DNA from 2 places in the Brevibacillus sp. NPDC003359 genome. Region 2 is predicted to be linked to the other one. Evidence: riboswitches for the same ligand, from Rfam matches in the RefSeq annotation. Region 2 holds a riboswitch; the other holds the start of a gene.
What was found. Region 2 has a riboswitch for S-adenosylmethionine ahead of ACFYU8_RS22595 (homocysteine synthase). Riboswitches for the same ligand answer to the same signal wherever they lie in the genome.
Positions count from the first base shown of each region.

Region 1 (6,167 bases), on a different contig from region 2:
CCTTGGACCACCGGACATCTGGTGCGAAACGGGCAACCGCTTGGCGGATGAATCGGGCTGGGCGGCTCTCCTGTCAGTACAATCTGATCACGCGCTTCGCGTTGGGCAGGATGGGAGACCGGCATAGCCGAGATCAAGGCCTGCGTGTATGGATGAAGCGGCGCAGCAAACAACTCCTCGCTCGGTGCCAACTCCATCATCTGCCCCAGGTACATCACGCCGATCCTATCGCTGATGTGCTTCACCATCGACAAGTCATGGGCGATAAACAAATAGGTGATGTACCGATCTGCCTGTAGATCGGCCAGCAGATTGACGATTTGCGCCTGAATGGACACATCCAGAGCAGAAATGGACTCGTCTGCTACGATAAAGTTGGGTTCCACCGCAAGCGCGCGGGCAATTCCGATACGTTGTCGCTGTCCGCCGCTGAATTCATGCGGAAAGCGCTTTGCGTGGCTTGGGTGCAGTCCTACCAGCTCCAGTAGCTGATAGATGCGCTCTTCTCGCTCTTTTCCTTTTGCCAACCCATAGGAGTCTATCCCTTCGGCGATGATGTCACCCACCCGTAACCGCGGATTGAGCGAGGCTTGCGGATCTTGGAAGATCAGCTGCATGTGGCGGTTTGCTTCCCGTCGCTCACGTCTATCCATCCTGGCGATGTCTTTGCCTTGAAACAGGATGCGCCCCGCAGTAGCCGGGTACAGCCCTACAATAGTCCTACCTAGTGTAGACTTGCCGCAGCCGCTTTCCCCGACGATTCCAAACGTCTCCCCTCGCCTGATTTCAAAAGAGACACAGTCAACAGCCCGAACACGTTGGCCGCCGCCAATCTCAAACGACTTGGCGAGATTCTCCACTCTCACAATGTTGTCAAACATGTCTCTCCCTCCCTGCTACAATCCAAGCTTCTGCTCTTTGGGCACGTGGGTCGTTCAGCCAGCAGCTCGCTTCATGCCGATCGAAAAACGTTTTCGCGTGCGGCATATGCTCCAGGCAAATTTCCATGGTAAACGGGCAACGGACAGCGAATGGGCAACCAGCAGGCGGACGAAACAGGTCTGGTGGGGTACCATCGATTGGAATCAGCCGCTCTTTTTTGCCTGCAACGAGACGCGGTACAGACTTCAACAGCCCTTGCGTGTATGGATGGCGCGGGTTGTCAAAGATTTCTCCCACCGGGCCGCTCTCCACCACTACGCCTGCGTACATGACCGCTACATGGTCGGCTACTTCTGCGACGACGCCCAGATCGTGGGTAATCAGAATGATCGAGGTGTTCAACTGCTGCTGCAGATCCTTCATCAGACGAAGGATCTGTGCCTGAATGGTCACGTCCAGCGCCGTCGTCGGTTCGTCGGCAATAATCAGCTGCGGATGGCAGGCAAGTGCCATGGCGATTCCGACACGCTGCCGCATACCTCCGCTTAGCTCGTGTGGAAACTGTTCAAACCTTCTCGCCGCCTCCGGAATGCCGACTCTCGCAAGCAGTTTCAGCGTCTCTTCCTTTGCCTCCGCCTTCGTCTGCTTTCGATGCTTGATCAGCCCTTCAGCAATCTGCAGACCGATTTTCATGGTGGGGTTCAGCGAGGTCATCGGATCCTGGAAGATCATGCCGATCTGCGAGCCGCGAACCTGTTGCCATTCCAGCTTCGTCAGCCCAGTTAGTTCACGCCCCCGAAACCGAATGCTGCCGCTTTTTACCTGACCGGATCAGGGAGGAATCATCCCCATCAATGCCCACGCAGTCACACTTTTTCCGCAACCGCTTTCCCCTACAATTGCCAGCGTCTCTCCCTCTTTCACAGAAAAGGAAACTCCTCTTACTGCCTGCACCTCTCCGCCGTACGTGCGAAAGGAGACGTGCAACTGATCTACTTCCAACAATGGCTTCATGATGTACTCCCCCTCATTTTCTGATCCGCGGGTCCAGTGCGTCCTGCAAACCGTCCCCGAGCGCGTTGCACGCGAACATGGTAAGCGAAATCATGAATCCCGGAAAAAACAGCCGCCACCACTGCCCGCTAAGCATAACTGCCAGCGCGTCGTTGGCCATCGTTCCCCAGCTGGCGGTGGGTGCTTGCACACCCAACCCAAGAAAGCTGAGAAATGATTCGGCGAAAATCGCGTGCGGAATCGTAAAGGTCAGGTTGACGATGATGACGCCGAGCGTATTCGGAAGCAGATGCTTGATGATGATTTTGGCATGGGAGGTTCCCAGCTTTTCTGCGGCTAGCACAAATTCCTGCCGCTTGATCTGCATGATTTGTCCTCTGACCAGGCGGGCCATGCCGACCCAGCCGGTCAGCGAAAGGGCAATAATAATCGTTGTGAGTCCAGGCTCAAGAACCACCATCAGCAGAATGACCACCAGCAGATACGGAATGCTGTAGAGTATTTCAGCCAAACGCATCAGGATGTTGTCCACACGGTCGCCTAGCTTGTTCCTTCCTGCCATGTAACCGGATATTCCGCCGATGCAAACACCGATCACTAGGTCGATGGCTGCTGCCGCCACACCAATAAACAAAGAGATGCGGCCTCCCATCCAGGTACGTGCCCACATGTCCCGGCCCAGGTCATCCGTTCCAAACCAATGCTCGCCCGACAGCGGCAGATTTCCCTTTGTCAACGACTGTTCATGCGGGCTGTGGGGAACAAGCATCGGCCCGATGAGCGACAGGGTCACCACTGCCATGAGCAGGAAGAACCCGAGCATCGCCAGCTTATTGCGGCTTATCCGCTGCAATACCTCCTGCCAATACCCAAGACTGGGACGTTCCCGATTTTCCTCGGAAAGTCGGTTTCGGTCGACCGGTCGAAACAGGGAATCCAGTTGTGTTGCTTGATTGGCCATCATGCTATTTCCCTCCACTCGTCAATCTGATGCGTGGGTCAATCACCCGATACAGCAGGTCGATGATGTACAAAGTAAAAATGAGTACAAAGCTGTAAAACACTGTCATTCCCAAAATCACGGGATAATCGCGGTTAAAAATGCTTTCCACGAAGTATTTGCCGAGCCCGGGAATGGCGAAAATCTTTTCCACTACAAAGGTCCCAGTCAGCAGGTTGGCAAACAGCGGGCCGACAAAGGTAAGCACCGGCAACATGGCATTGCGCATCCCGTGTCTGACGACGATGGAAAAGGTGCCAAGCCCTTTCGCCTCCGCCGTGCTTATGTATTCCTGCTGCCAAACCTCAAGCATGCTGGCTCGTACGAAGCGGGCGATAATGGCAAGCGGACCGATGGCGAGCGCAAGCGTTGGAAGAATCGAGTGCTCCCAGCTCCCCCACGCAGCGACGGGCAATAACTCCCATTTGACCGCCATGTACTTGATCAGCAGTGGTGCCAGAATAAAACTGGGGACGGAGATCCCGATGATGGCTGCAAACATAGACAAGAAATCCAATGTCCGGTTGTGATAGAGTGCCGCTACGATTCCCAGTGTGATTCCACCTGCCAGCGCCACAATAAACGACTGGAGTCCCAGAACAGCCGAAGCGGGAAAACCCTCCGCAATGAGCGTATTCACGTCCCTCGTCTTGGACTGGATAGATGGCCCTAGGTCAAATTGCAACAATCCTTTCAGATAGAGCAGGTACTGTACCGTGATTGGCTGATCCAAGTTGTACTCCGCCCGCATGTTCTTCACGACTTCTTCCGGAAGCATTTTCGCGTCAGACGCGAACGGGTCACCCGGAATCAGGTGCATGGTCACAAACGTCACCGTGACAATAATCCACAGCGTAACGATCATGAGAAAGCCACGCTTGACCGCATAATGAATCATGTTATTTCCTCCTTGCATAATACAAAGTAAAAAGATATGAATACTACGGATTATAAATATAAAAAGCCCCTCTCCGAAAAGAAGAGGGGCGATTTCGCAGTTCCCACCTTCTTATCTCGCAGAATACATCTGCAGGAATTGGCACCGTAAGGTCAATTAGACCAAGGTTGCCGGGTTTCATCGGGCCAGTCCCTCCACCACTCTTGATAAGAATGTTCTATGAAATTTAATTGCATCGTAAAATTCTTTTTTATCTTATCATTTTACTCGGATATGTCAACGCCGTTCCATGACAATTGATTTTTCTTTATCTTTGATTGATGGAAAAATTAAATCTTCACATCCGTATGAATAGGAAGATGTCGGCCCAAATCTTAATTGTAGTGCCCAGGATCAACAAAGCAAGAATGGTTTGGAGAATCCGGGTGTTCAACCGTTTGCTGACCTTCGTACCGATGGGCGCTGCCATGATGCTAGCGATAACCATGATCACGGATGGCCACAGCAATATGTCCCCCGCCATCCATTTCCCTACAGTCGAACCGATGGAAGAAAGAAAGGTGATGGCAAGAGAAGAAGCAATCGTTACTCTTGTCGGAATCTTGAGGATCACCAGCATGATGGGAACCAAAATAAAAGCCCCAGCTGCCCCGACAATTCCGGAAGAGACTCCGACAATCAAAGCGGATAAAACGGCTGTTGGTTTATGAAAGGTAACCTCGGACTGTTCTTGTTCGTCAATCCGCTTTTTTGGCAGGAACATTATGGTTACAGCAATGGTGGCCAGAATGGCGTAAACGATATTAATGGCTTCTGCCGAAAGATATTTTCCACCATATCCTCCAAGCAAGCTCCCGACAATAATGGCACTTCCCATGTACAGAACGAGCTGGTAATGAATGAGCTTATCTTTGCGCAGAGCCCAAACAGCAGCAAGAGTGGCAAAAAATACTTGGACTGCACTTATTCCGGATACTTCGTGAGCTGTGTAAGCAACGAATCCAAGGGCGGGCGGAATGTACAGGAGCATCGGATACTTGATGATGGAGCCCCCGATTCCGACGAGACCGGAGATAAACGATCCCGTGAAACCGATAACAAACAGTGTGATCATAAGGTCGATAGTCATACGCTCACCCTTTGCAATGCCTCACTTCGTTTTATTCTCGTTCTGCGAGTGCCAAGCCGTCCTTTTGCCATTTCAAGATTCCGCCGCTCAAATTCATTACATCCTTGAATCCATTTGCCTTCAGAATGCTTGCTCCAATGGCAGATCGGGCACCGGAACGGCACTGTACGAGAAGCGGCTTATCATGAGGAATCTCATCCAGCCGCATTGCGAGCATACCGAGCATGATGTGCTGTGCATCCCGAATATGCCCTTCGTTCCACTCAGCGAGATTACGTACATCTACTACGTGAACCTCTCCCTTTTCCACCCTCTCTGCAATCTCCAACGGTGTAACCTCTTCGATTGTCTCGAGCGAAGACGCTTCCCTTTCCATTAGCTTGCCGCTGTCGATAAAGCCCGTGACATGATCAATCCCAACGGAATGTAAGGTCAGCAAAATCTCGTTCAGCTCATCTGGGGTAGCCATGACATGAACCGGTCGATTGTAATCGACAGTCCATCCCGCCCAGTTGGCAAATGACTTGTTAAAAGGAATGTGGAATGTTCCATCCAAATGTCCCTTCGCAAATTGCTGGAACGGACGCGTATCGAGAATCTGTCCGTTTTCCAGCCATTCCTTTATCGATTCAAACGAGTTGAACTCTTGGACTACAGGGAGTTCCTTGAGCAACGCAGGGCCTTCTTTATTCACGCGTTTCATCACTGCAAAATACTTTGGCGGCTCTGGTTGTCCATCCAGAAGTGCATTGACGAATTCCTCTTCATTGGTGTGTGACATTGCCCAGTTAAAGAGCTTTTCATAACCGACGGTAGAAGACGGTACGGCCCCCAATGCTTTCCCGCAAGCACTTCCTGCGCCATGAGCTGGCCATACCTGCATATAATCCGGCAATTGCTTGAATTTTTGGAGAGACTGGAACATGGCTCTTGCACCTGAATCGGATGTTCCCATTATTCCCGCCGCTTTTTCGAGCAAGTCCGGTCTGCCGACATCGCCGACAAAGACGAAATCTCCCGTGAAGATCCCGATGGGCCGATCTGCATGACCACCGAGGTCTGTCAAAAGGAAGGAGATACTTTCGGGTGTATGGCCAGGGGTATGCATGACTTCAAATAGCAAGTTTCCGATAAAAAAGCGATCCCCATCGTGGACAAGCTGATGGTTCAAACCCTCCAAATATTGATATTTCCAATCTTCATCGCCCTCATTGGATAAAAACAGCTTCGCTTGATGAACTGCG
Region 1 is NZ_JBIAOR010000001.1:773,137-779,303, reverse strand. Features, by position in the region: gene ACFYU8_RS03520 (ABC transporter ATP-binding protein) at 1-881, opposite strand, end outside; partial or broken gene ACFYU8_RS03515 (ABC transporter ATP-binding protein) at 874-1,896, opposite strand; gene ACFYU8_RS03510 (ABC transporter permease) at 1,910-2,857, opposite strand; gene ACFYU8_RS03505 (ABC transporter permease) at 2,862-3,794, opposite strand; SAM riboswitch class I at 3,903-4,007, opposite strand; gene ACFYU8_RS03500 (sulfite exporter TauE/SafE family protein) at 4,132-4,923, opposite strand; gene ACFYU8_RS03495 (rhodanese-like domain-containing protein) at 4,955-6,167, opposite strand, start outside.
Region 1: linked by a shared signal. The riboswitch ahead of ACFYU8_RS03505 (ABC transporter permease) and the one ahead of ACFYU8_RS22595 (homocysteine synthase) in region 2 are both predicted to bind S-adenosylmethionine.

Region 2 (6,167 bases):
TGCCACATACGAAAAGCAATTATTTTATAGGAGGAATTATAGATGAACCTGAAAAAACAATTCGCACTAACATTGGCTTCGGTAGGTTTGGGTGCAGCACTGATCGGCGGAGGAACGTTTGCGTACTTCAGCGATCAGGAGAAAGTAGAAAACACATTTGCAGCAGGTACTCTGGATCTCGCAGTGAATCCGGAAGTAGTATTTGACCTTAAGAACATGAAGCCAGGTGACAAAGCAAAGAGATCTTACAAGCTCACGAACAACGGAACTCTCGCAATCCAAAACGTGTTCTTGACCAGTGATTACACCATTACAGATGCAAAAGGAAACAACTCGGAAGATCTGGGCAAACATTTGCGTGTGAATTTTATCTATAACGTAGATAACAAAGACGTTATTGTTTATTCGGACACATTGGCTGAAATGAAAGCAAAACAAGGCATAGGTCGTCCAGACCTGTTAGCTGGCCACACACTGAATGCAAAAGATATCAATGATATCCGCGTGGAAATCGAGTTTGTAGAAAACAACAAAGACCAAAACCAGTTCCAAGGCGATGGGGTTAAATTGAAATGGACCCTTGATGCTACACAAACCAAAGGAAAAGAACTCTAATCCAGATGAGATAACGATTCAAAACGAAGGTGGGATTTCCCACCTTCGTTTTACAAATGAGGAGATGACCTATGAAAAAGTGGAAAAGTCAGTTCATGATAGCCCTCGCAGCAGTGGGCGTAGGTAGCGCCTTAGTAGGAGGAGCGACTTTTGCTTACTTTAGTGACCAAGAGGTGGTCAACAATACATTTGCTGCTGGAACCCTCGATTTATCCGTGAACAAGCAAGTGGTGTACGATGTGAAAAACATCAAGCCGGGAGATTACATGGTTCGCTACTTTACCATAAAGAACTCCGGTACATTGGATATCGAAAAAGTGCTGATGCATTCCAAATACACCGTGAGTGATGCAAAGGGTGACAACGGTACAGAAGACTTCGGCGACCATTTGTACGTGGAGTTTTTAACCAGCGATGGACAAGTGATTTTGTTGAACGAATCCTTGGGCGAGCTGCAACGGAAAACAAGCAACGGTCAGTCACCTGACATCTCGACCCTGTACACGAGCTTGAAAAAGCTCCCAGTGGGTGACGAAGATACGATTGCAATGAAAGTCATCTTTAAAGAGAATGGTCAGGATCAAAATAAATTCCAAGGGGACACCCTCAGTCTGACTTGGAATCTGGAAGCGTTCCAAGGCAAGGGAACCGAACTATAACGATAATAGAAAGAAAGAAGCACGTAACTCTGTAAGAGAGCTACGTGCTTCTATTTTTATCATAGATGCTCCATTAACCGACCGTGGATAATTGCGATGCACGCTGCAGTGCTTGCTCCAGATCAGAGATGATATCGTCGATCGATTCTGTGCCAACTGAGAGGCGAATAAGTCCTGGGGTCACTCCGGCTGCTACCTGTTCTTCTTCCGTCATCTGCTGATGTGTTGTGCTAGCTGGATGAATGATGAGTGACTTGGAGTCTCCGACATTTGCGAGATGGGAGAACAGCTTCACTGACTCGATCAATGTTTTTCCTGCCTCAATGCCCCCGCGAATTCCAAAGGTCAGGATTGCGCCAGCACCTTTTGGCAAATATTTTTGTGCCGATTCATACTGGGAGTCTGCCTCCAGTCCCGGATAATTCACCCACTCTACGGCAGAGTGATTGGCGAGGAACTGGGCTACTGCCAAGGCGTTCTGGCTATGCCGCTCGATGCGCAGATGCAAGGTTTCCAAGCCTTGGAGGAACAAGAAGGAGTTGATCGGGGCGACAGCCGCTCCGATATCGCGCTGGAGCTGGACGCGCGCCTTGATAATATAGGCAAGCGGACCGACTGCTTCTGTATAGACGACGCCATGGTAGCTTGGGTCTGGTGTAGTCAGGCCTGGGAATTTTCCGTTGTTCCAGTCGAATTTTCCAGAGTCTACGATGATACCGCCAATTGCCGTTCCGTGACCGCCGATGAATTTGGTAGTGGAGTGCACGACAATATCGGCTCCGTGCTCAAAAGGACGGCACAAAATCGGAGTCGCGAAGGTGTTGTCCACGATTAAAGGCACGCCATTTTCGTGGGCAATAGTGGCGATCGCCTCGATATCCGCGACATCAATACGTGGATTGCCGATCGTCTCGCAAAACACGGCTTTTGTCTTTTCGTTGATATAGGCGCGGAAATTTTCCGGATTGGATTGATCAGCAAAATGAACCTTGATACCGAGGCGGGGAAGAGTGTGGGCGAACAGGTTGTAGGTACCGCCGTAGAGGCTGCTGGAAGCGACAATCTCGTCTCCTGCATGCGCAATATTTAAGATGGCGAACGTAATGGCAGCTTGCCCGGATGCGGTCGCTAATGCGCCAACGCCACCTTCGAGCAGGGCAACACGCTTTTCAAACACATCCTGCGTCGGATTCATGATGCGTGTATAGATGTTCCCAAACTCTTTTAAGCCAAACAGATTCGCTGCATGCTCCGTATCACGGAAAACGTAGGAGGTCGTCTGATAGATCGGAACAGCACGTGAGCCTGTTACAGGGTCAACCTCCTGCCCACCGTGTACGGCAAGTGTTTCTGGCTTCCATTGTTGTTGATCGGACATGTTCATCTCTCCTTTTTCTATGGGAAATCGGAAAATAAAAAACGGAGCGTTCTCCTGAGAAGAAGAAGGCTCCGATCATGCACGGGCTTGTGTTCATCTCTCAGAATCACTGGATTCTGCAGGAATTAGCACCATGCAGCTAGTCTGCTGGTTGCCGGGTTTCGTAGGGCCTGTCCCTCCACCGCTCTCGATGAGAAAAGTTGTTGTCGTAATTGTATGAAAATATCCCCTTGCTGTCAATGTGCAATAGATAGTTATCAGGGAGGTTTTTATGTATATGTGTATAAAAGCTATTCACTCATGCCATTAATTTGTAACGGTTTTGTCTCAAGCTGTTCACATCCCGTGGGGCTACTGCCGCAGCGAAATAGGCGATAATGGTAGAAAATAGGGAGCAAGGTCTCATGGATGAAGCCAGATGCTCTTCGCGTTAGAAAAGTAAAAAAACGTGTGATATCATGGAGGTGGTTACAACTGATCTGATCGTACATATAGGAGGATAAATAGCGATGAGCCATGGAGTAAAGGAAATGACACCACAAGAGCTGTTGGAAAAGCTGGAAGCCAAAGAGGAACTGCAAGTCATTGATGTACGTGAAGTCGATGAGTGGAATGCAGGTCACATTAAAGAGGCACAGCTGATCCCACTCGGCTTTTTGCCGCACCGTATCGATGAGCTGGATAAGGACATTCCGATTGTGATGGTTTGCCGTAGTGGTGCCAGAAGCCATAATGCTACAGCATATTTGAGTGCGCAAGGGTATGACGTGGCGAATATGGTTGGCGGTATGCTCGCATGGCAAGGTGAAGTGGAACGGTAGGAAGTTATAGAAACAGTGTGAATGCCTCCAGCGTGTAATCAGGAGGCATCTCGCATGGGACAAGCAGGGAGGATACAACCCGTGAGTGAAGGAACACAATTGCAGCAGGAATCTGCAATGAAGAAACATTGGTTTCCTGTGTTAGCTGGTATTATCATTTTGGCTATCGTCGGAGTATTTGGTTATAAATACATGACACAAGAGAAGATCGAGGTGTTGAAGCCCATCGCGGACTTCACCTTAGACAATAGTGACGGAACACCCTATACGTTTAATGCAAGTGCTGGCAAGGTACGACTGGTGGAGTTTATGTTTACCAAGTGCCCGGATATTTGTCCGGCGACCACGTACAACATGGCCAAGCTGCAAGATCAATTGAAGGAAAAGGGATTGTTCGGAGACAAAGTAGAGTTTATTTCCATTTCCTTTGACCCTGATAACGATACGCCGGAAGTCTTGCAGGAGTACGCAGCCAAATTCAAGGCAGATCAGAGTGGCTGGAAGTTCCTGCGCGGGGACGCTCAGGCTGTAGAGAAAGTGACGAAGGATTTTGGTCTGATGGTCATTAAGCAGCCAGATGGTTCTTATGCCCATACGGCTCGCATGTTCCTGGTGGATGGAGATGGAAACATGCGCCGCGCGTACGGGATGGCAGCTGACATGGACATGGAAGTCATGATGAAAGAGATGGAGCAGCTCGCTGACTAGCGGGTATCTTCATAGGAGATGTTTACGACTTCTTCTGTCTGATTTACGAATTCAATATGAACGAGTAACGCCCACCTGCGATTGCCTTCTTGAAGCAAGAGCTTAAACGTCTCTTCCGACGTGGTGGGCGTTTTTTGTTTTCGTCCGACGTGCAGGTAGTCCACAATTTGAGCGCTTGGATACCGTTTCATCGTTTCTTGCATCGCGAGCCTGCCCCATTTTGCATAGGAAGGCTGAGCATAAGTGGGGAGCGTCTGAAACAGGAGCAGTAAAAATACAGTGGAGAAAAGGGGTATCATGTTTCGAAAGCGAAATAGGCGACGAGTGGCTTGCACCTGCTTATCCCTCTCCTTTTCGAAATGGTTTGCCATGTATTTTGAAAACTTTTCGGAATATCATTCGTAGAAAATAATGACAATGAAGTGTCGGGAGGTATTCGATGCATTACTTGCTCATTCCCTTATTTGGTGTTCCCGTTCTGTTGGGCGTTCTGGCGGTGATTTTTCAAAGGCCTCCGTTCTGGAAAAAATGGGGACTCACGATTGCTTCAGCTGTATTGATTTACGGAGGCTGCTTCGCTGCGAATGTACATTGGCAAATGAAGTATGGCATCCCGGTGTTACCCACGGAGGCTGACTTGGAGGTATTTTTATACTTTTGTATCCTGTTGGTGTTTGTTTGTATCCTCATGTATATTGGCTTTTTGATCACGATGAGAAAACAGTTTTGGAAGATGAATCTCGTTTTTCTATGCACAGCCGTTGGTTTGTTTAGCTTTTTTGCTGCTGCTTTTTTAGGCATGGGGCCCTTTTTGAAGAAAGCAGAGTACGTCACAGTCGTGCAAAAAGCAAAAGACCGGTGGAAATCGGCGAAGATGGACAATGAGAAGCCCATTGATCTCGCCATCGTATACAGCAGACAAGACTGTACCAAAAATTGTGCCGGGTATCCGTATACAAGTCTGATTCTGGTACGGAATCAATCGGATAAACCGTTGGAGATCGATTTGAAGCTACGATTGCAAAACAAAAGCGGCTCCGTATTAAAAGAAATCGAGGCAGTACCACTAAAGCTCTCTTCAGGAGAAATTACGGAGGTATGGACAGGCGATTCCTATGCGAAGCACGACTTTTGGGCGAGAGCAAGTGTCGTTACCGATGAACGAGTTACCGATTTGGAGTATCAGTATGCGATTATTGACCGAAGATGAATGTGTGGAATAGTCAAGACTAGGTGAAACGAACGTCATACGTTGTGATATAATAAGAATGGCATGCTTGGTTCGGGTTCCCATAATCATGCACGACGATGTTAGGAGGAAAGAGTTTGAGCGACGTTAAGATTTTCGCGATGGGCGGCCTCGGCGAGATCGGAAAAAATATGTACTGCGTCGAGTATGAGGACGAAATCATCATTATTGACTGCGGGGTAAAATTCCCCGAAAATGAAATGTTTGGTATTGATTTGGTTATCCCGGATATTTCTTATCTGAAGGACAACCAGCATAAGATAAAAGCACTTTTGTTGACGCACGGACATGAGGATCACATCGGAGCGATTCCTTATATTTTACGGCAAATCAAGGTGCCGATTTACGGTGGTCGTCTGACCCTGGGCTTGGTCAAGGCGAAGCTGGAAGAGCACCGTTTGCAAAATGAAGTGAAGCTGATTCCAATTTCGGAAGATACGGAAATTCCTTTTGCCAAGCTGAAGGCGACATTCTTCCGTACGAACCACAGTATTCCTGATTCCTTCGGGGTTGTACTCCATACACCAGAAGGAATGGTCATTCACACGGGTGACTTCAAGTTTGACATGACACCGGTAGGACAGACGACCGAGTACGGGAAAATTGCACGCCTAGGTGCGAGCGGTGACGTTTTAGCGCTCTTGTCTGACAGTACGAACAGTGAGCGTTACGGCTTTACTATGTCGGAGAGAACGGTAGGGGAAGGGATTCTCGATGTAGTACGCAAAGCGCGTGGA
Region 2 is NZ_JBIAOR010000011.1:115,869-122,035, forward strand. Features, by position in the region: gene ACFYU8_RS22585 (TasA family protein) at 43-615, shown strand; gene ACFYU8_RS22590 (TasA family protein) at 687-1,274, shown strand; gene ACFYU8_RS22595 (homocysteine synthase) at 1,348-2,652, opposite strand; SAM riboswitch class I at 2,743-2,849, opposite strand; gene ACFYU8_RS22600 (rhodanese-like domain-containing protein) at 3,162-3,473, shown strand; gene ACFYU8_RS22605 (SCO family protein) at 3,555-4,181, shown strand; gene ACFYU8_RS22610 (YqzG/YhdC family protein) at 4,178-4,516, opposite strand; gene ACFYU8_RS22615 (hypothetical protein) at 4,621-5,391, shown strand; gene rnjA (ribonuclease J1) at 5,490-6,167, shown strand, end outside.